DNA from 4 places in the Geodermatophilus sp. SYSU D01045 genome. Region 2 is predicted to be linked to each of the others. Evidence: riboswitches for the same ligand, from Rfam matches in the RefSeq annotation. Region 2 holds a riboswitch; each other region holds the start of a gene.
What was found. A riboswitch is a leader RNA that binds a small molecule or an ion and turns the genes downstream of it on or off. The one in region 2 is predicted to bind cyclic di-AMP.
Positions count from the first base shown of each region.

Region 1: linked by a shared signal. The riboswitch ahead of ACI798_RS05520 (aggregation-promoting factor C-terminal-like domain-containing protein) and the one ahead of ACI798_RS04130 (NlpC/P60 family protein) in region 2 are both predicted to bind cyclic di-AMP.
Region 3: linked by a shared signal. The riboswitch ahead of ACI798_RS22695 (C40 family peptidase) and the one ahead of ACI798_RS04130 (NlpC/P60 family protein) in region 2 are both predicted to bind cyclic di-AMP.
Region 4: linked by a shared signal. The riboswitch ahead of ACI798_RS21565 (transglycosylase family protein) and the one ahead of ACI798_RS04130 (NlpC/P60 family protein) in region 2 are both predicted to bind cyclic di-AMP.

Region 1 covers NZ_JBJGZB010000005.1:18,892-23,882, forward strand. Annotated here, with positions in the region: gene ACI798_RS05505 (FMN reductase) at 1-53, opposite strand, end outside; gene ACI798_RS05510 (LLM class flavin-dependent oxidoreductase) at 53-1,210, opposite strand; gene ACI798_RS05515 (DivIVA domain-containing protein) at 1,582-2,379, shown strand; cyclic di-AMP (ydaO/yuaA leader) riboswitch at 2,531-2,691, shown strand; gene ACI798_RS05520 (aggregation-promoting factor C-terminal-like domain-containing protein) at 2,934-3,893, shown strand; gene ACI798_RS05525 (class I SAM-dependent methyltransferase) at 3,901-4,560, shown strand; gene ACI798_RS05530 (SDR family NAD(P)-dependent oxidoreductase) at 4,584-4,991, shown strand, end outside.
Region 2 covers NZ_JBJGZB010000003.1:189,397-194,387, reverse strand. Annotated here, with positions in the region: gene ACI798_RS04135 (M48 family metallopeptidase) at 1-1,223, opposite strand, end outside; gene ACI798_RS04130 (NlpC/P60 family protein) at 1,334-2,569, opposite strand; cyclic di-AMP (ydaO/yuaA leader) riboswitch at 2,586-2,766, opposite strand; gene ACI798_RS04125 (hypothetical protein) at 2,924-3,211, opposite strand; gene ACI798_RS04120 (NlpC/P60 family protein) at 3,322-4,991, opposite strand, start outside.
Region 3 covers NZ_JBJGZB010000048.1:3,479-8,469, reverse strand. Annotated here, with positions in the region: gene ACI798_RS22710 (serine hydrolase domain-containing protein) at 1-20, opposite strand, end outside; gene ACI798_RS22705 (DUF3817 domain-containing protein) at 36-353, opposite strand; gene ACI798_RS22700 (hypothetical protein) at 456-989, shown strand; gene ACI798_RS22695 (C40 family peptidase) at 1,029-2,150, opposite strand; cyclic di-AMP (ydaO/yuaA leader) riboswitch at 2,162-2,294, opposite strand; gene ACI798_RS22690 (hypothetical protein) at 2,488-2,712, shown strand; partial or broken gene ACI798_RS22685 (YhjD/YihY/BrkB family envelope integrity protein) at 2,767-3,585, shown strand; gene ACI798_RS22680 (transglycosylase domain-containing protein) at 3,609-4,991, opposite strand, start outside.
Region 4 covers NZ_JBJGZB010000039.1:20,663-25,653, forward strand. Annotated here, with positions in the region: gene ACI798_RS21560 (isochorismate synthase) at 1-1,263, shown strand, start outside; gene ACI798_RS21565 (transglycosylase family protein) at 1,369-2,586, opposite strand; cyclic di-AMP (ydaO/yuaA leader) riboswitch at 2,591-2,760, opposite strand; gene menD (2-succinyl-5-enolpyruvyl-6-hydroxy-3-cyclohexene-1-carboxylic-acid synthase) at 3,164-4,843, opposite strand; gene ACI798_RS21575 (o-succinylbenzoate synthase) at 4,840-4,991, opposite strand, start outside.

The sequences.
Region 1 (4,991 bases), on a different contig from region 2:
GACGACGGCACGCCGAGCCCCGCGCTGACGACGGCCAGGGTGCGGGTGGTCATCAGAGGGACACCTCCTCGCGGGCCGCGTCGGTGACCTGGCCCGTGACGTCGTCACCGGCGGCGTAGACGGTCGAGTCCTGCGCCCCGCCGCGCGCCGCCACCCGGGCGGCGTGGGTGGGCGCGTCGGGCACGTGCGCCGGCTTGAGCGCGGCGAACTCGCGGCGCAGCACCGGCACGACCTCCTCGCCGAGCAGGTCCAGCTGCTCGAGCACGGTCTTCAGCGGCAGGCCGGCGTGGTCGACGAGGAACAGCTGCCGCTGGTAGTCGCCGGCGTAGTCGCGGAAGCCGAGCGTGCGCTCGATCACCTGCTGCGGGCTGCCCACGGTCAGCGGCGTCTCGCGGGAGAAGTCCTCGAGCGAGGGCCCGTGCCCGTAGACCGGCGCGTTGTCGAAGTAGGGCCGGAACTCGGCGACGGCGTCCTGGCTGTTCCTCCGCATGAACACCTGCCCGCCGAGTCCGACGATCGCCTGGTCGGCGGCGCCGTGGCCGTGGTGCTCGAAGCGGGACCGGTAGAACTCCACCATCCGCTGGGTGTGCTCCTTCGGCCAGAAGATGTGGTTGTGGAAGAAGCCGTCGCCGTAGTAGGCGGCCTGCTCGGCGATCTGCGGCGAGCGGATCGAGCCGTGCCACACGAACGGCGGGACGCCGTCCAGCGGCCGCGGGGTGGAGGTGAAGCCCTGCAGCGGGGTGCGGAAGCGGCCCTGCCAGTCCACGACCTCCTCGTCCCACAGCCGGCGCAGCAGCGCGTAGTTCTCCACGGCCAGCGGGATGCCGTTGCGGATGTCCTGGCCGAACCACGGGTAGACCGGGCCGGTGTTGCCGCGGCCCATCATCAGGTCGACCCGGCCGTCGGCGAGGTGCTGCAGCATCGCGTAGTCCTCGGCGATCTTCACCGGGTCGTTGGTGGTGATCAGCGTGGTCGACGTCGACAGCTGCAGTCGGGAGGTCTGCGCCGCGACGTAGGCCAGCGTGGTGGTGGGGGAGGACGAGAAGAACGGCGGGTTGTGGTGCTCGCCGAGGGCGAAGACGTCGAGGCCCACCTCCTCGGCCTTCTTCGCGATGGCGACGACGGCCTTGATCCGCTCCGCCTCGCTCGGCGTCCGCCCCGTCGTCGGGTCGGTCGTGACGTCGCTGACCGTGAAGACCCCGAACTGCATCTCGTGCTCCAAGTGGTTGAGAGTGCAACTACTGTACCCGGCCCAACGACCGACCCCCGCCGGGCATTCCCGACGGGTCCGTGACCGTACTGAGACCTCTCGACCGCGCACGGTGAGCGGCCCGGCACGTCCGGGCGTGCCCACTCCGCGGGCGGGGCGCGTGTCCGTGTCGGCCCGGTCGGCGGCACCCGGCGGGTGCGACTCTGTGATCACCCCGCCGGCGGGCCGGTGGGGGACCGGATCGGACGGCGCACCGAGGGGGAACCGGGATGTCGCTGCGGGGACAGGGAGCTGCTCCGGACGGGGGCGGGAACGGCGTTCCGGAGCCGCCTCCGGGGCGCGGGCTCGACGGCCTGCTGGGCACCGGTCCGGTGTTCACCGGGGCGGTGCGCGGCTACGACCGCGTGCAGGTCGACGACTACGTCGCCTGGGCCGAGACCGAGCTCCTGGTCCTGCGCCGGGAGAACGAGCACCTGCTCAGCCGCTACGCCGCCGCGTCGGCCGAGCTGCAGAACGCCCGCCGCCGGCTGGCCCAGCTGGTCCGGGAGCGGCAGAGCCTGCCCGGCCCCGAGGACGCGGCGGAGATGATGCGCCGCGCCCGGGAGGAGGCCGCCGCGCTGACCGCAGCCGCCGAGGAGGAGGCCGGGCGGATCCGGGCCGAGGCGCTCACCGAGGCGCAGGCCCGGCTGTCCGGGGTGGCCGAGATGCGCGAGGCGGTGCTCGCCGCCCGCGAGCAGACCCGCAGCGAGGCTGCGGCGGTCCTCGAGGCCGCGCGCCGCGAGGCGGCCCGGCTGGAGCGGGCCGCCGCCGCCGAGCGCGAGCGCCGGGACCGCGAGGCCGCCGAGGCGCGGGCCCGGGCCGACGCCGAGGCCCTCGAGCGCCGGCGCGCCGTCGAGGCCGAGCTCGCACCCCTGCGCGACGAGCGCGACCGGGCGCGGGAGTGGCTGCGCCTGCTGACCGGTCAGCTCGACGAGGCGCTCGCCGTCGTCACCGGCGTGGTGCCCGACGACGTCCCCGCCCTCGGCGACAAGCGGGGGCTGCCCCGGCTCGGGGAGGACCCGGCTGCCGAGCCGCGCGCGGGGGCGCGTCCGGCGCCCCCGGGGACGGACGTGTCCGACGTGACACCGCTGCTCGGACCCGGCCGGCCCGAGGTCGCGGCGGCCTCCTGACCAGCGGCGACGCGGGGGCCGGTTCCGGACCGGGGGAGTCCGCACCACCCGTCACGGCCGTCACTCCGGCCCCGTCGGTTGTCACGAACCGGTAACGACCGTACGGTGGCTGGCGTCCGGCTGGTCGTCAGGTCCCCCTTCCGGGGAGCCCGGCCGGACGCCGCCGAGTCGTGTCCGCACCTGCGGGCGCGAGCCGGGGACCCACCGCAGTACTGGGGTGAATCGCGCCCGCCGAGCTCCGGCCCGGCGCGCGTAGGGCTCCTTCCCGCCCGAACCCGTCAGCTAACTCGGTAGGCGGCTCACGGAAGAAACGGAGAGTCTCCGCATGCCCCGCCTCCGGGCCGAAGCGGCCCGCAGGTGCAGCCGTCCGCGCGCACACCGCGCCCCCGCGTCCGCCTGACGCCGGCTGCTCCTGTCCTGCCGCTCCCAGCGACGACGTCGCCGGGGACCCCGTAGTCCGCGACACCCACAGACCCGCGCCGTACCCGCATGCCCGAGGTCCGCCTCCGGGCCCGCTGCCGCGCGCCACTCTCCCTCGGAGCCCACACCCCCTCATGTCCCGCCACGTCCCGAACACGCCTGCCGACGCCCCCGCGACCGTCGAGCTCGCCACCGCTGACACCCCCACCACCCCCGACACCGACGCCCACACCGCCACCCGCGAGCTGCCCGCCGCCGGGGGCGCTGCCGAGGCCGCCGAGGCCCCCGCGCGCCGGCGCCTCTTCCGCCGCGGCAGCCCCCCGCTGGGCCCGCGCCGCCCGGCCCTGCTGCTCGGCGCCGCCGCCGCCGGCGCGCTGATCGTCGGCGTCGTCTCCACCAGCGGCCCCGCCGCCTCCGCCGGCACCGACAACGCCGGCACCGCGGTCAGCGTCGCCGAGGAGCTGGGCGTCCCCCAGCAGCCGGCCGCCGCGCAGACCCCGGACGCCACCGACCTGACGTCGCTGGCCGACGTCGCCGCCTCGCGCGCCGAGCGCAGCGCGCAGGAGGCCGGTGCCGCCCACGCGCAGCTCGCCGCCGAGCAGGCCGAGCGCGACCGCCAGGCCGCCGAGGCCGAGGCCGCCCGCGTCGCCGCCGAGCAGGAGGCCGCCCGCGTCGCCGCCGAGCAGGAGGCCGCCCGCCAGGCCGCCGAGGCGCAGGCTGCCGCCGAGGCCGCCGCCGCGCAGCAGGCCGCCGAGGAGCAGGCCGCGGAGGAGGCCGCCGCGCAGGAGGCCGCGCCCGCCGCGCCGTCCGGCTCCTTCAAGGACTACGCGCTGAGCAAGGTCGGCAGCTCCGAGCAGTTCTCCTGCCTGGAGAAGCTGTGGGGCAAGGAGAGCGGCTGGAACCCCAACGCCCAGAACCCCACCAGCACCGCCTACGGCATCCCGCAGTTCCTGAACTCCACCTGGGCCAGCACCGGGATCGCCAAGACCTCCGACGGCTACCGCCAGATCGACGCCGGCCTGATCTACATCGAGCAGCGCTACGGCAGCGCGTGCGACGCCTGGGCGCACTCGCAGGCCACCGGCTGGTACTGATCCGAAGGTGATCCATCGAGGGCCGGCCACCCGGGTGGTGCCCGCGGGCTTCGTCCGCGCGCACACCCAGGTGCGCCGGCCCTCGCTCGTCCCCGAGGTGCGGCTGCACGTCGCCGACGACGTCGTCGCCCTCTGGGAGGCGATGGAGACCGCGGCCGGCGGGGCGGGGGACGAGCCGCCGTTCTGGGCGGCCGCCTGGCCCGGCGGGCAGGCACTGGCCCGCCACCTGCTCGACGAGCCCGCCACCGTCGCCGGCCGCACGGTGCTCGACCTCGGGTCGGGCAGCGGCCTGGTGGCCGTCGCCGCCGTCCTCGCCGGTGCCCGGTGGGTGCTGGCCAGCGACGTCGACCCGTTCTCCCGGACCGCGGTCGGCGTCAACGCCGGCCTCAACGGCGTCGCGGGCATCAGCGTCACCGGCGACGTCCTGGACCGCGAGCCGCCCGCCGTCGACGTCGTCGTGGCAGGCGACGTCTGCTACGACCGGGAGATGACCGGGCGGGTGCTGCCCTTCCTCGACCGGGCGCGGGCCCGCGGCTGCCAGGTGCTCGTCGGCGACCCCGGCCGCCCGTACCTCCCGCACGAGCGGCTGGAGGCCGCCGCGGTGTACCAGGTCCCCGAGACGGAGGGGCCCGGGCTGCGCCGGACGACGGTGTGGCGGCTGCCCTGAGCGCCGCCGGATACGGTCGCCGGGTGCACCCCTACGCCTTCACCGGTACCGCCGTCGTCACCGGGGCGGCCAGCGGGATCGGCGCCGCGCTCGCCCCGCGGCTGGCCGCCCGCGGCAGCGACCTCGTGCTGGTCGACCGCGACGCCGGGCGGCTCGAGGGCGTCGCGGCGTCGGTGCGCGCGGCCTCCCCGGGCCGGTCGGTGGACACCGTCGTCGCCGACCTCGCCGACGCCGGGCAGTTGCGCGAGGCCGCCGGCCGGGTCGTCACCGGGCACCCGGGGACGACGCTGCTGGTCAACAACGCCGGCGTCGCGCTGGGCGGGCGGTTCGACCAGGTGACCCTCGAGGAGTTCGAGTGGGTGATGGACGTCAACTTCCGCGCCGCCGTCCGGCTCACCCACGCGCTGCTGCCCACCCTGAAGGCGCACCCC
Region 2 (4,991 bases):
TCGGAGACGTTGGTCTCGGCCAGCCGGCGCTGCATCTCGACGAAGGCGGCGGCGTCCCGGGTGAGGTCGAGCGCGTGCAGGTCCGCCCGGGCCTCGACGTGCCGCGAGACGAGGTTCTGCACCGGCGTCGCCACCAGGGACCCGACCGCGACGAGGAACAGCACCAGCGGCACCACGCGCGGGTCGCCCGCCGAGTCCGCGCCGGCCCGGCGCAGCAGCGGCGCCCAGGTCAGCAGCCAGCCGAGGAGGGCGACGGCGGCGGCCGCGCCGAGCGCCCCGATGAGCGTGCCGGTGAGGACGTCGTCGGTGGCCACGTGCCCGAGCTCGTGGGCGACGATCGACTCGATCTCGTCCGGGGGCACGTCGGCCAGCAGGGTGTCGTAGAGGACCACCCGGCGGGTGGAGCCGAACCCGGACACGTAGGCGTTGAGCGACGTCGTCCGGCGGGAGGCGTCGGCGACCAGGACGTCCTCGACCGGGGAGCCGCTCTCCTCGGCCAGCCGCAGCAGGTCGGTGCGCAGCTCGCCGGCCGGCAGGGGGGTGAAGCTGTTGAACGCCGGCTCGATGACCACCGGGTAGAGGAAGGAGCCGGCGACGACCAGCGCGGCCGCGCCACCGGCGGCCCACGCCCACCAGGTGCGGGGCGCGCGGCGGGCCAGCGCGACGAGCACCAGCAGGCCGAGGGCGGTGAGCGCGGCGTCGATGGCGGTGGAGACCGCGACGTCGCGCAGCCACAGGGGCCAGGAGCGGGTGGACAGCCCGTAGCGGTGCCGCACCACCTCGCCGTAGGCGGAGATCGGCAGCGTCGCCAGCCGGCCGAGGACGACGATCGCGACCGTGCCCAGCAGCACGGTGAGCGGCCGGCGCCGGCCTCCCGCGCGGCCGACCGCGGTGACCAGCCGGCTGCCGAGCCGGGTGAGGCCGAGCAGCGCCGAGACCGCCAGGCCGAGTACCAGGTTGGTCAGCGACGCGGGACGGATGTCGGCGGCGAGGGCCTCGGCGCGCCGGACGACGTCGGCGGGCAGGCCGGCGTCGTCGGTGACCGGGGACGCGCCGCCGGGTGGGGTGGGCAGCAGCGTCCAGGGCGTGCGGACGGCGATGACCACGACGAGCGCCACGCCGAGGGCGAGCGCGACCAGCAGTGCCACCCGGCGGGGGCCGGTGCGGTCGGGCGGAGTGGCCTCGGGGCTGGAGCGGGTGCTCGTCCCGCCCGCCCTGCTCACCCGGCCGATCCTAGGCGGGCGCCCGCGCCGCACCGCGATCTCCCTCCGCGGACGCCGGGGGCCGGCGACCCGGACGGGTCACCGGCCCCCGGCCCGTGAGGTGCCGTCTCCTAGGCGATGCGGCGCATGGCGGTGATGCCGCCCATCGAGTCGACCGACACGACCTTCACCGGCTGCCCCGACGTGGAGGCGTGCACCATCTGGCCGTTGCCGATGTACATCGAGACGTGGCTGACCGGGCTGTAGTAGAAGATCAGGTCGCCCGGCTGCAGGTCCGCCCGCGAGACGGCGGTGCCCATCCGCGACTGCATGCTGCTGGAGTGCGGGAGGCTGATCCCGGCCGCCGCGTAGGCGTACTGGGTCAGGCCCGAGCAGTCGAAGGCGTCCGGCCCGCCGGCACCCCACACGTAGGGGTCGCCCACCTGGGCCAGAGCGGTCTGCACCGCGGTCTGCGCGGCACCGCTGCCACCACTGCCCGCGGACGGGGCCGGGGCCGGGGCCGGGGCCGGAGCCGGGGCGGCGGTCGCGGCCTGCGTGCCGGTCGCGGCGGGAGCGCTGTCGCCGCCGGAGTCGCTCTCGCCGTCCTCGGCGGTGTCGGAGCCGGCCTGCGCGCCGGCGGCCAGGCCGGCCTCCTGCGCGGCGAGCGCCGCCTGCCGCTGCGCCTCGGTGAGCGCGGCGAACTGCGCCTGGTAGTCGGCGATGTCGTCCTGGAGCTGCGCCTCCTGGGCGCTCAGGTCGTCGAGGGTGCGCTGCGCCTCGGCCTCGGCGGCCTCGGCGTCGGCCTGCGCCTGCCGGGCGGCGACGGCCGCCTCGCCCACCTGGTCGAGGACCGAGGTGGTGTGGTCGGCGATCTGACCGAGGGTGGCCAGCGAGGCGACGAAGTCCTCGGCGGAGTCGCTGGTCATCAGCAGGTCGAGCCCGGCGAAGCCGTCGCTGTTGCCGGCGGTGTAGGCGCTGCGGGCCACCTGGCGGATCTGGCCGTCGAGGTCCTGCAGCTGCTCCTGCGCCTCGGCGGCGGCCCGGTCGGCCTCGTCGGCGGCGGCCTGCTGCTGGGCGAGGACCTCGCGGGCCTCGTTGACCCGCTCGGTGACGACCTCGAGCCGGTGGCCGGCCTCGGCGGCGAGCTGGGCGGCCTGCTCCGGGGTGCCGGCCCGCTCGGGGTCGGCGGCCGCGGTGCCGGACAGCAGGGTGCCGGACAGCAGGGTGAGGGTCAGCGCGGCGGTGGTGCCGACCAGGGTGACCCGGCCGAGGTGGCGGGCCCGCGACGGGCGGTGCGGGCCGGCGGTGCGGGGGGCGGATGTGGACTTCTCGCGTGCGTGCCCCAGGACGGGGCGGGGGGTCGCCACGGTCGGCGGCTCTCCGTTTCTTCCTCAGCAACCGCCTACCGAGTTAGCTGACGGGTTCGGGCTGGGAAGACGTGCCCTATCTCTGCACCCCGGTCGGGACCGGCGCGCACGAGAACTCACCCCAGTGCTGCGGTGGGTCCCCGGCTCACCTCGCGCACCTCCGGGGAGGGCGTCCGGTGACTCGGCGGTGTCGGCCGAGGTCACCCTGCGTCGAGTGACGACCACCCGGCCGGACGGCGCCACAGTACGGACGTGATGCAGTTGTGACAAACGGGAGGTGCGTGGACTGTGAGAACACACACGGTCAGCAGCCGCGCCACTCCGGTGCGTACCCGATCGGGGTCCCGGCGCAGGTCAGCCCGTGCGCCGGCGCCCGTCCCGTGACGGCCGGTGCCGCAGCGGCGGCACCAGGCCGCCCTCGGCCAGCGCCCGCACGGCCCGCCGCTCGACGTCGTCGAGGTCCACGACGACGCCCGGCCGCGGCACCGCGCCGTCGGCGGTGCGGGCCGCCGGGACGGGGGGCACCGGCAGCAGCACGGGGCCGGTGTCCCGCTCCGCGGGCGGGGCGCCCAGCAGGGCGGTGACGACGCAGTCGGCGCAGCCGGCGCCGCGCGCGGTGCACGAGTCGCAGTCGATGAGCATGCCGTGTCCCTCCGGTGCCCCGGTCGCGCCGCCCGGTGCCGGGCCGCGGTCGGGACGGGTCTCCCTGTCGGTCGGCCGGCACGCTAGGGACGACCACCGACAGTCCCGGCTCAGCCGCCCGCGTACTCCCAGTGCCAGGGCTCCTCGCGGCCGTTGCCGGGATCGGCCCAGGTCGGGTGCAGCCACCCGAACCGGCCGGCGTTGGCGACCATCCACGCGTACTGCGGCGTGCCGAAGCCGTCGATGCCGCCGCACAGGTCGACCGCCAGCCCCCAGCCGTGGTTGCTGGTGCCCGGGACCGCGGCCAGCGCCGGCTTCTCCCCGTACAGGCGGACCTGGCCGGCGTAGGTGCGGTAGGAGTCGGTGATGCAGATCGGCTGCCCGAACGCCGTCGCGAACGCCGCGCTCATCGCCCGCCAGGCCGCCGCGGCGTCGCAGCGCAGCGAGTGGCCGCCCACGCCGATCGGGCACAGCGCGCTCGGCGGGATGAGGCCGTTGGGGTAGCCGCCCCAGGACCGGGCGCCGTCGAAGCTCGGCGGGTAGACGGTGTTGCCGCACTCGACCCGCAGGGCGCCGTCGGCCGGGCCGGGGGCGGGCACCTCCGGCCGCGGGCCGAGGCTCGGCCGCCCGACGTGGAGGACCTGGTCGGCGGGCAGCCGGCGGACGACGACGGCGCCGGCCCGCGCGTCGGCGGCGAGCATGGTCTGCGCGTCCAGCGCGATGCCGACGTGGCCCAGGCCCGACTCGGGGGTGCCGAGGAAGACCAGGTCGCCGGGCAGGACGTCGGCCGGGTCGACGGGCGTGGTGACCGCGAACAGCCCGGCCTGGTCACCGGGCAGGTCGATGCCGGCGTCGCGGTAGACGGTGGAGACCAGCGAGCCGCAGTCCCAGGAGTCCGGGCCGGCCGTCCCCGGCGCGTACGGCCTGCCGAGGGCGTCCATGGCCGCGGTGACCGCGGCCAGCGTCTCCGCGGGCAGCACGAGCACGGACACCGGCCGGCGCGGCAGCTGCGCGGCGCCCCGCTGGGCGCCGCCGGCGGCCGCCCCGACCGGGGTGAGCCCCGCGGGCAGGCCCCGCACGGGGTCGAGCAGCTCCGCCGCCGGGGGTGCGGCCACCCCGGCCTCGCGCAGCTGGTCGAGGTAGGCCCGCCAGTTGGCCGCCGTCTGGGTGTTGACGTCGACCTGCTGGCGCTGCAGGTCCGACAGCTGCCGGTCGACGTCGCCGAGCGCGACGTCGAGCTCCGCGGTCACCGCGTCGGCGGAGGCCTCCAGGTCGGCCACCTCCGCGGCCAGCCGGTCGGCCCGCTGCCGCGCCTCGGCGAGGACGGCGTCGGCGGAGGTCTGCTGGGCGACCGCGGCCTGCCGCTGCTGCTCGGCGGTGCGGACCACCTCGGCGGTATGCGCGTCGACGGCCTCCAGGTAGCCCAGCGCCGCGACGACGTCGGCCGGGTCGCCGCCGGTGAGCAGCACGGTGAGCGGGGTCAGCGCGCCGCCGTCCCGGTAGACCGCCGACGCGTACCGCGCCACCACCGCCTGGTACTGCGCCAGCTCGCCCTCGGCGGCGTCGACCGTGGCGCGCGCGGCGTCGACGTCGGCCTGCGCGTCGGCCAACTGCTCCCGCGCGGCGGCCACCTCGGTCTGCCGCTGCTGCAGGTCGGCCTGGACCTCGGCGGCGCGCTGCTGCAGCCGGTCCAGCGCCTCGCTGTCGAGGACCCCGCTGGTCCCGCCGGGCTGGTCGCTGGGCTCCGCGGCCGCCGGGGCCGCGAGCAGGACGGCGGCCA
Region 3 (4,991 bases), on a different contig from region 2:
GGCAGCACGGGTTCCGGCATGACCGGAACCGTAGGTCAGGCCCGGACGGGCGCCGCCAGCCGCCCGGTGCGCCCGGCCCAGCGCTCGAACACCACGGTGACCAGCGGCGGGACCGAGGCGGCCAGCGCGAGCAGCGTCGTCCACCGGGACCAGCCGAGCACCCGCGCGGCGACCAGCGCCACGACCACGTAGGCGACGAACACCGCGCCGTGGACCGGCCCGAACACCTGGACGCCGGCCTCGGAGGTCTCCGGCACGTACTTGACGTACATCCCGGCCAGCAGGCCGACCCAGGACAGGGCCTCGGCGACGGCGACGGTGCGGAAGGCCAGGGCGACGGTGCGGGGGTTCATCGGTGCGCGGTCCTCGGGTCGGGGGCGGTTCCGGAGGGTCAACGCGGCAGCGGGCGGCGACGTCCCGATCTCCGGGTGTGAGGTGCGTGGCAGGGTCGGGCCGTGCGGGGTCTGGCGCGGCGGGAGTTCTGCCTGGTCCTGCTGCGCCGGATGGCGGACCTGCGGCCGGACCTGGTGGCCGCGGCCCTGCCCCGCCTGGGCGCGACCCGCGCCGAGGCGCACGCGGCGCACACCCGCTGGCAGGCGCTGCACCACGCGCGGCGGGCGCCGCGTGGCGTGGCACTGCGCGCCGCCGTCCTCGGGCCCGCCGAGGAGGTGGAGGACCGCCGGTTCGGCGACCTGGACCTCGAGGTCCGGCGCTGGCCGCTGCCGCTGTGGCCGCACCTGCGCTGGGAGGTGCTCGCAGCCCCCGGCGGCAGCGTGCTGCACGAGCACCTGGTGCGGGCGCCGGGCTCCCCGGTCCCGCCGGCGGCCGACGGGCGGCTGCGGGTCTGGGAGCACGTGGTGGCCGACGTGAGCCGCCTGCCCGGCGCGCAGGAGGTGGACCCGAGGGTGGTCACCCGCTGGGAGGTGCGGCTGCCCTCCGGCGCGACGGCGGCCTTCGTCCGGGGCCTGCTGCAGCGGGTCCGGACGTGATCCGTCCCGGCACCTGGTGACGTGGGGGCAGGGAGGTCCTCACCCGATCCGGCGGGCGCCGGCGTAGCCGCCCATCACGTCGATGCCGGCGACCTTGACGACGTCGCCCGACGTCGGCGCGTGCACCATCTGGCCGTTGCCGATGTAGATGCCGACGTGGCTCACCGGGCTGTAGAAGAAGACCAGGTCACCGGGCTGCAGGTTCGCACGGGAGACCGGGGTGCCCATCGTCGACTGCATCTTGCTGGAGTGCGGGAGGCTGATCCCCGCGGCACGGAAGGCGTACTGGGTGAGGCCGGAGCAGTCGAACGCGTTGGGGCCGGCGGCCGCCCACACGTAGGGCTTGCCGCGCTGGGCCATGGCGGTGGCGACGACGGTCCCGGCGACGCCGCTGGCCGGCGCGGCCGCCGGCGCCGGCTCCTCCGCGGACGACGACCCGGAGGCCGACGCGGTGTCCTCGCGCTCCTCGTCGCGGCTGGCGCGGGCGTCCTCGGCGGCGTGCGCCGCGGCGGCGGCCTCGAGGGCGGCACGCCGCTCGTCGGCGGTCAGCCGGGCGTAGTCGGCCTGGTAGGCGGCGATCTGCGCCTCGAGGTCGGCCTGCTGGGCGGCCACGGCGTCGTACTGACGCTGGGCCTCGGCGGCGGCCTCGGTGGCGGCGGCCTGCGCGGCGGTGGCGGTCTCGGTGGCGGCCGCGGCCCGGCCGAGCAGCTCGCCCTGGTAGCCGGCGACGCCCTGCAGCAGCGTGACGCGGTTGACGAACTCGTCGGCGTCCGCGCTGGTCATGAGCGCCTGCAGCGAGCCCATGCTGTCGCCGGTGTACGCCGACCGGGCGATGCCGACCACCTGCCGGCGGGCGGTGTCCACGGCGGCCTGGGCGGTGGCCAGCTCCGCGGCGGCGGCGTCGGCGGCGGCCTGCTGGGCGGCGAGCGCCTCGCGGGCCTCGTTGAACTGCTCGGTGACGACCTCGAGCTCGTGGCCCCGGGCGGCGACCAGCTGCGCGGCCTCGGCGGCCGTCGTCGGCTCCTCCGCCCCGGCCGGCGCCGGGACGGCACCCAGCCCGAGACCGATGCCGAGGGCGCCGACGAGGGCGAGGGCGGCCCGGCGGCCGCGGGAGCGGCCGGTCGCGGGCATGCCGGGGACGGACGTGCGCAGGGACGCCACGCGGCGGTCTCTCCTTCTCCCAGGCCGCCTACCGGGTTAGCTGACGGGTTCGGGCGTGGAGTCGCCCGGCGCGTGCGGACACGCGCTACACCCCAGGACTGCGATGGGTCCCCGGCCCGGTCCCCGCGGAGGGGATCCGGCTCGACGGCGTCCGCGGGGTGTCACCCGGACTGGTGACGGAGCGCCCCGTTGGACGTACTGAGCGTAAGGTCCGTGACCGGCGTGTGACAATCACCCCGGTGTAATTACATCGGTCACGAACGGTGATGGGGTGGCTCCGGGAGGTTGCCGACCCCCGCCGGTTTGCGCGGCCGCGGGGACGTGTACCGATTGCTGCATGTCCTCTTCCACGCGGATGCGTCTGGCCCGGCCGCTCGTCGCGCTCGCCCTGTTCGGCTCCCTGGTCGCCTGCGGTGACAACACCGACTTCTCGCGCGGCCCGACCAACTGCGACGCCTCCGGCGAGAACGCCAGCAACGAGAACGACGCCAGCTGCCAGGAGACCGGCCAGAACCCCGGCAACGACGCCCCCACCACCGACGACGCGAGCACCGACGACTGAGCGCCGCCCGGTCCCCGGCGGGCGCCGGGCCGCCGGGACTGGTGGCATGGGCGCGTGAGCCCGGGACGCAGGTGGACGGCGGCCCGGGTGCGCGCCGAGACGCGGACGCTGCTGGCCGGTGCCCGCCGTCTGCTGCACGGCCGTGACCTCGCGCTGATCGGCGCGGGACTCACCTTCTACGCCGGCATCGCGGTGGTGCCGCTGGTGCTGGTCTCCGTCCGGCTGACCGCGCTGGCCACCTCGGCCGAGGAGGTGCGGGCGCGCAGCGGGCGGCTCGCCGAGCTGCTGCCGGCGTCGCTGGGCGCGCCGGACGCGGTGGCCCGGCTGGTCGACGCCGGCGTCCGGCTGGACCTGCTGGGGTTCGCGCTGGCGCTGCTGCCGCTGTCGCTGTACGGCGAGGGGCTGCGGCGGGCGCTGATGCGGTTCAGCCGGCGGCGGGAGAACCTCACCGGCTGGCGGGGCCGGCTGCTCGCGCTGCCCCTGGTCGTGGCGACGCCCCTGCTGCTGTACCCGCTGCTGCTGGCCGCCACGGTCATGGCCGACCTGGCCCGCGAGGACGGCGCCGGGCCCGCGATCGGGCGGTTCGCCGTCGGCTACTACTCGGTGCTGTTCGTGCTGACCGTGCCCATCCTGTGGGGCTATGGCGTGGTGGCCGGCGGCCGGCGCCGGTGGGGCGCGCTGGTCAGCGGCGCGCTGTTCACCGCCGCGTGCCTGTCCGGGTTCCTGCAGGGCTTCGTGCTGTTCCTGTCCCTGCCGCTGGACCTCGGCGCGCCCTTCGGCGGCCTGGTCGTGGTCGGCGCCGTGGTCGCCATCGGCCTGTGGCTGTTCCTGCTGCACCTGGTCCTGCTGGCCGGGTGGCTGCTCACCCAGTCCCTGGACGAGCGGCTGGGGCGGCGTCAGGCGTCCGGTCGCCAGGGTGAGCCGGGTCCGCCACCCGGCGCCGGGGGCTCGGTCGCGGGCGCGGGCGGCTCCGGTGCGGGCGGCTCCGGTGCGGGCACCGCCGGCGCCGGCGGCACCTCGGTCGGCGGAGGCGGCGCGGGCGGCGGCTCCGGCGCCGGGGGCGGGGTCGACGGCGATGGCGGGGACGACGGCGGGGGCGGGGAGGACGGCGGCGGGGACGACGACGGCGGGGTCGTCCCGGGGGCGCTCGGGGGCGCCGGGTCGGCCGGCGGTGCGGGCTCCGGCTCCACGTAGTCGCTGCCGTTGCTCACCAGGATCGACACCACCTGGCCGGGCACGGCACGGCCGCCGCGGGGCGGGCTGGTGCCCAGGAGGGCGCCGGACGGCTCGTCGCTGTCGACGCGCACCGTCCGCGGGGTGAACCCGGCGTCGGCCAGGGTCCGCTCGCAGGCGCGCACGCCGGAGCAGCCGGGCACCGGGCGGGTGTTGCCGTTCTGCACGGTCTCGTCGGCCGGCGGGAACTCGCCGCTGCCGCGCGCGGTGAGGATCGGCTCCATCGCGTCGTGCCAGATGGTGGCGCCCTTTCCGCCACCGAAGCCGCCGACGTCCTCGTTCTGCTTGGGGTTGAGGACCATGACGCTCGCGGTGATCTCGGGCGTGTAGCCCACGAACGCCACCGAGTAGTTGTCCTGGGAGGTGCCGGTCTTGCCGGCGATCTGGTGACCGCGGACGTAGGCGCGGGCCCCGGTCTGTCCCGGGTTCCCCGGCTCGACGTCCTTGCGCAGCATCTGGTTCATCGTGTTCGCCACGCCCGGCGGGACCGCCTCGGGCGTGCACCGGTCGCCGACCGCGAGCGGCTCGCCGCCGGCGCCGGCCGCCGGCTCGCCGTTCTGGTCGAGGACGGCGGTCACCGGGACGACGTCGCACTGCGTGCCGCCGGCGGCGAACGTCGAGTAGGCGCTGGCCAGCGCCAGCGGGCTGGTCGCCTCGGCGCCGAAGGTGAACGACCCGCGGTTCTCGTCGATGATCTTCTGCGCCAGGCCGGGCGGGCTGAACTGGAACAGCCCCGCCGCCTCGGCCATCCGCACCGGCTCCTCGACGCTGCCGAGGGCGTCCTCGAGCGCGAGGAAGTAGGTGTTGGAGGACTGGTACAGCGCCGTCGTCAGGTCCAGCGTCGGGCGGTAGCCGGACCCGGCGTTGCGGACGCAGTACCGGCCGTCGGTGTCCCGGCCCTCGCAGGGGCCGCTGTAGACCCGGGAGACGTAGGGGTCGGGGGCGGTGAGCGTGTAGTGGGAGGAGTAGCCCCGGGCCAGGGCCGCGGCGGCGACGAAGACCTTGTACGTGGAGCCCGAGCCCTGGCTGGGCGCCACGTTGAGGTT
Region 4 (4,991 bases), on a different contig from region 2:
GCGGTGACCTCCCCGGACGCCGTCGCGCCCGCGGTCACCACGGTCGCGCTGCCCGACTCCCCGGACCTGCTGACGCTGCTGCCGCGCGAGGGCGCGCTGTCCTGGGTGCGCCGCGGCGAGGGCCTGGTCGGCTGGGGCGAGGCCGACCGCCTCGAGGTCTCCGGTCCCGGCGCGCTGGCCGAGGCCGCCGCCTGGTGGGCCGACCGCAGCGCCGCGCTCGCCGTCGACGACGAGGTGGGCGTGCCCGGCTCCGGGCCGGTCGTGTTCGGCAGCGTCGCGTTCGACCCCGCCCGGGGGACGTCGGTGTTCGTCGTCCCCGAGGTCGTCGTCGGCCGCCGCGACGGCGTCGCGTGGGTGACCACCACCGGCGGCGCCGACCCGCGCGACGTGCTGCCGGCCACCCGCGAGCCGCTGCCGCCCGCGCCGGGCCGGCTGCGCTACGCCGACGGCGCGCTCGACCCCGCCTCGTGGTGCGGCGCGGTGTCCGCCGCCGTCGCCCGCATCGGCGCCGGCGACCTCGCCAAGGTGGTGCTCGCCCGCGACCTGCTGGTCACCGCCGACGAGCCGCTGGACCCCCGCCGCCTGCTCGACCGGCTGGCCGCCCGCTTCCCCGACTGCTGGACCTTCGCCGTCGACGGGCTGCTCGGCGCCACCCCCGAGCTGTTGCTGCGCCGCACCGGCCGGCAGCTGTCGGCGCGGGTGCTGGCCGGCACCGCCCCGCGCGGCGCGGGCGCCGAGGACGAGCGGCTCGCGGCGGGCCTGCTGGCCAGCGACAAGGACCACGCCGAGCACGCCCTCGCCGTCGACTCGCTCGTGCGGGCGCTCGACCCGTTCTGCACCGCGCTGTCGGTGCCGGAGCAGCCCTCGCTGCTGACGCTGCCGAACGTGCGGCACCTGGCCACCGACGTCGTCGGCACCCAGCGCCGCTCCGGCGCCCGCGGTCGCGCCGGGCTGCTCGAGCTGGTCGACGCCGTGCACCCGACCGCCGCCGTCTGCGGCACCCCGCCCGACGCGGCCGCCGCGGTCATCGCGGAGCTGGAGGGCATGGACCGCGGCCGGTACGCCGGGCCGGTGGGCTGGCTCGACGCCCGCGGGGACGGCGAGTTCGGGCTGGCCCTGCGCTGCGCCCAGCTGGTCGACGACGACCCGTGCTCGGCCCGGCTGTTCGCCGGCTGCGGCATCGTCGGCGCCTCCGACCCGACGGCCGAGCTGGCCGAGACGCAGTCGAAGTTCGCCGCCTTCCAGGCCGCGCTGGAGGGCTGAGGCGGCCGGTCCCGGCCGGCGTCCTCCTCCCCCGGACACGACCCGGAGACGACGAGGGCCCCGGCCGCTGCACGCGGTCGGGGCCCTCGTCGGGTGTGCTGGAGGTCAGCCCACGTAGTTGACGTGCACGTGGTCCACGTGGTTCGCGGTCGCGCTGCCGCGGTCCGCCATCGCCTTCCAGGCGCCGTCCGGCGAGGTGAGGATGCGCTGCTGCCAGATGACGTACTCGACGCCGAGCTCGTCCCAGTGGTCGACGTGGTACTGGGCGATCGCGTCGCCGAGGGCGGCGTCGGACATGACCATGTAGTCCAGCGCCTTGCCGGAGGGGTGGCCGTCCGGGTCGACCGCGCTGGCCCGCGTGCCGCCGAGGGTGATGTCCGCGGCGCCCGGGACGTTGCTGACGACGGCGTTCGCCGCCGCCTGGACGGCCTCGTGGATCGCGCCGGCGGTGTTCGTGATCTCGGCGACGACCGAGGACTGCGCGACCTGCGGGGCGGCCTCGGCGATCGGCGGGGTGGCGGCGGGCGCCGCCTCACCGGCGGCGGCGACCGGGGCCGGGGCGGCCTCGGCGACCGGAGCGGGGGCGGCCTCGGCGGCCGGAGCGGGAGCGGCCTCGGCGGCGGGGGCCGGGGCGGCCTCGGCCGGGACGGCGGAGCCGCTGAGCGCCAGCACCTGACCGGGGTAGATCAGGTTCGGGTTGCCGCCGATGACGTCGGCGTTGCGCTCGTAGAGCTCGCGCCAGCTCTGGCCGTGGGCGGCGGCGATCTTCGCCACCGTGTCCCGCCAGCGGACGGTGTACTCCTCGGTGGTGACCTCGGCCCGCTCGGCCCGGTCGGCCCGCTCGGCCGGAGCGGCCTGCTCGGCGGCCGGCTGCTCGGCCGGAGCGGCCGGGGCCTCGGCGGCCGGGGCGGCCTGCTCGGCGGGCGCGGCCGGGGCCTCGGCAGCGGCCGGGGTGGTGCCGTCGGTCAGGAACTTGCCGCAGCTCGGCCAGGCGCCGATGCCCTGGCCGGCCAGGACGGCCTCGGCGATCTGGACCTGCTGGGCCGGGGTGGCCAGGTCCGCGCGCGGGGCGAGGTCGGTGCCACCGAAGGCGGCCCAGGTGGACTGGCTGAACTGCAGGCCGCCGTAGTAGCCGTTGCCGGTGTTGATGCTCCAGTTGCCACTGGACTCGCACTGGGCGACGCCGGTCCAGTCGTGGGTGGTGGAGGCGGAGGCCGGCGAGCTCAGGACGCCCAGGCCGACGGCGGCGGCGCCGGCAGCGACAGGGGCCTTGGCGATGACCTTCTTGGTGCGGACGTAGCGGGGTGCGCGGTGCTTGGGCATGGTGATGATCTCCCGATCACCGCCGGCGAGGTGAGCTGTCGGGTTCGGGCGATCGGTGCCCGGCCGCGGTCCGCGGCTTCACCCCGAGGCGCGCTCCGACAGGCCCCCGTAGGCCGTCGCGCGCCGGAAGAGTGGGTCCCCCACCCCTGCCCTGGGAGTTGGCGTGGGCGACCGGTGGGCAGGGTTTGGCGGACCGGCGCCGCGCTCCGTCTTCGCTGAGCGCAGCCAAAACGCTACGTGTCGTCATGTCGACTGTCGTCGTGACGGCGGTCACAGTGCGGTTCGGCTGGGGCTCGTGGGGTACGGCGTGACGCCGGCGTGACCACCGCATCGGGCCGCGCCGAGAAACGGAACCCGCTGTTCACGGTGCGCGATCCGGCCCGGCGAGCACGCCCCCGCCCCCGCGGCCGCCCTCGCCGCGACCGCCCGGATCCCGTGACGAAGGCCACCGCCACGGAGTGACGGACCGGCTCGTCACGGGCGTCCGGAAGGGGCTCCGGAGCCGTGCGTCTCACTCTCCGGTGAGCCCGGCGGGACCGGCTGGTCGCTGCAGGAGACCCGACGCTCCCGAGGCCGCTCAGGCCAGGGCGCGGCCCGCGGCCTCCCGCAGGGCGACCGCGAGGTCGGCCTCCGCGCGCTGGTCGGTGCGGGCGACGACCACCCGGGGCCCGCCGCGCACCAGCGCGGCGGCGAGCTCCTCCGGCGTGGCCACCGCCGTCGCCGCCCAGCCCAGGGACGCCGCGACCGCGACCAGGTCGCGCCCGTGCGGCGTGCCGAACACCCGCCGGTAGTCGCGGGCGTACGCCGGCCGGCCGGGCTCCAGCTGGGCGAAGATCCCGCCGCCGTCGTTGTCGGGCACGACCACGGTGAGGTCCGGGCGCGGCTCGCCCTCGCCGGCGAGCAGGCCCTGCAGGTCGTGCAGGAACGTCAGGTCGCCCATGAGCGCCACCGCCGGCCCGCCGTGCGCCAACGCCGCGCCGACAGCGGTGGACACCGTGCCGTCGATGCCGGCGACGCCGCGGTTGGCGAGCACGCTGACGTCGCCGCGGGGGACGGCGAGCCGGTCGACGTCGCGCACCGGTGTCGAGGACCCGAGGACCAGCAGCGCCCCGGACGGCAGCGCGGCGACGACGTCGCGGGCCAGCCGGGCGGCGGTCAGCCCGGGCGCGGCGTCCAGGGCGGCGTCGACCGCGCCCCCGACCCGGTCCGCGGCCGAGCGCCAGGCGGCCGCCCAGCCCGGCTCCGACGGCGGGCCGGCCGGCGGGGCGGCGCGGGTGACCAGGGCCGCCGAGCGGCCGGCGTCGGGCCAGCGCGGCCCGGCGACCACCGTCTCCACGCGCACCCGCGGATCGGCCAGCAGCGCCGAGACCGGCCGGGACAGCGTCGGCCGGCCGACGACGACCACGCGGTCGGGCCGGTGCGCGTCCAGCCAGCCGGGCACGCCGAGCAGCAGCGCCCCGCCGCGCACCGCGCCGTCGGTCCACGCCCCGCCGCTCGGCTCGGCGACCACCGGCCAGCCCGCCGCGCTGGCGCCGCCCGCCCACGCCCGGCCGACGGCGTCCGGCCCGTCCCCGGCGACGACGAGCGTGCGCGGGCCGTCCCCGACCGGGACGGTCGCGACGGGCGAAGGCGCCCCGGCGGTCCACGGCGCCCCGCCGTCCCGGCCGGCCCACGGGCCCGCCGGCGGGCCGGGCTCCTCCTCGGGCAGCAGCGGGTCGCGGAAGGCCAGGTTCAGCTGCACCGGCCCGGGGTCGCCGGACAGGACGCCGGTGGCCGCGAGCAGCGCCCGGGACACCACCGAGCGCCAGTAGCGGTTCTGCGCGGCCTCCCGGCCGGCCTCGGGCACGCCGACGTCGGCCGCCCAGCGCGCCGCGCCGCCGTACAGGCCGGGCTGCTCGATCGTCTGGTTGGCGCCGGTGGCCCGCAGCTCCGGCGGCCGGTCGGCGGTGAGTGCCAGCAGCGGCACCCCGCTGACGTCGGCCTCGAGGACGGCGGCGTGCAGGTGCGCGGTCGCCGTCCCGGAGGTGGTGAGCACCGGCACCGGCCGGCCGGACGCGCGGGCCAGGCCCAGGGCGAGGAAGGACGCGGTCCGCTCGTCGATGCGCACGTGCAGCCGCAGGACGCCGGCCCGCTCGGCGGCGGCCAGCGCCAGCGCGACCGGCGCCGAGCGCGAGCCGGGCGCGACGACGGCGTCGCGGACCCCGCCGCGGACCAGCTCGTCGACCAGCACGCGGGCCAGCGCGGTGGAGGGGTTCACGCGGCCAGCACCGCGCCCAGCCGCTCGGTCCAGCGGGCGGTCACGTCGCCGGGTGCGGTCACGGCGTCCAGCCGGCCGGGGTCGGGCCGGGTGACCGGCAGCGCGCCGTCCACCGGCAGCAGCGGGGTGTCGGTGACGTCGCCGTCGA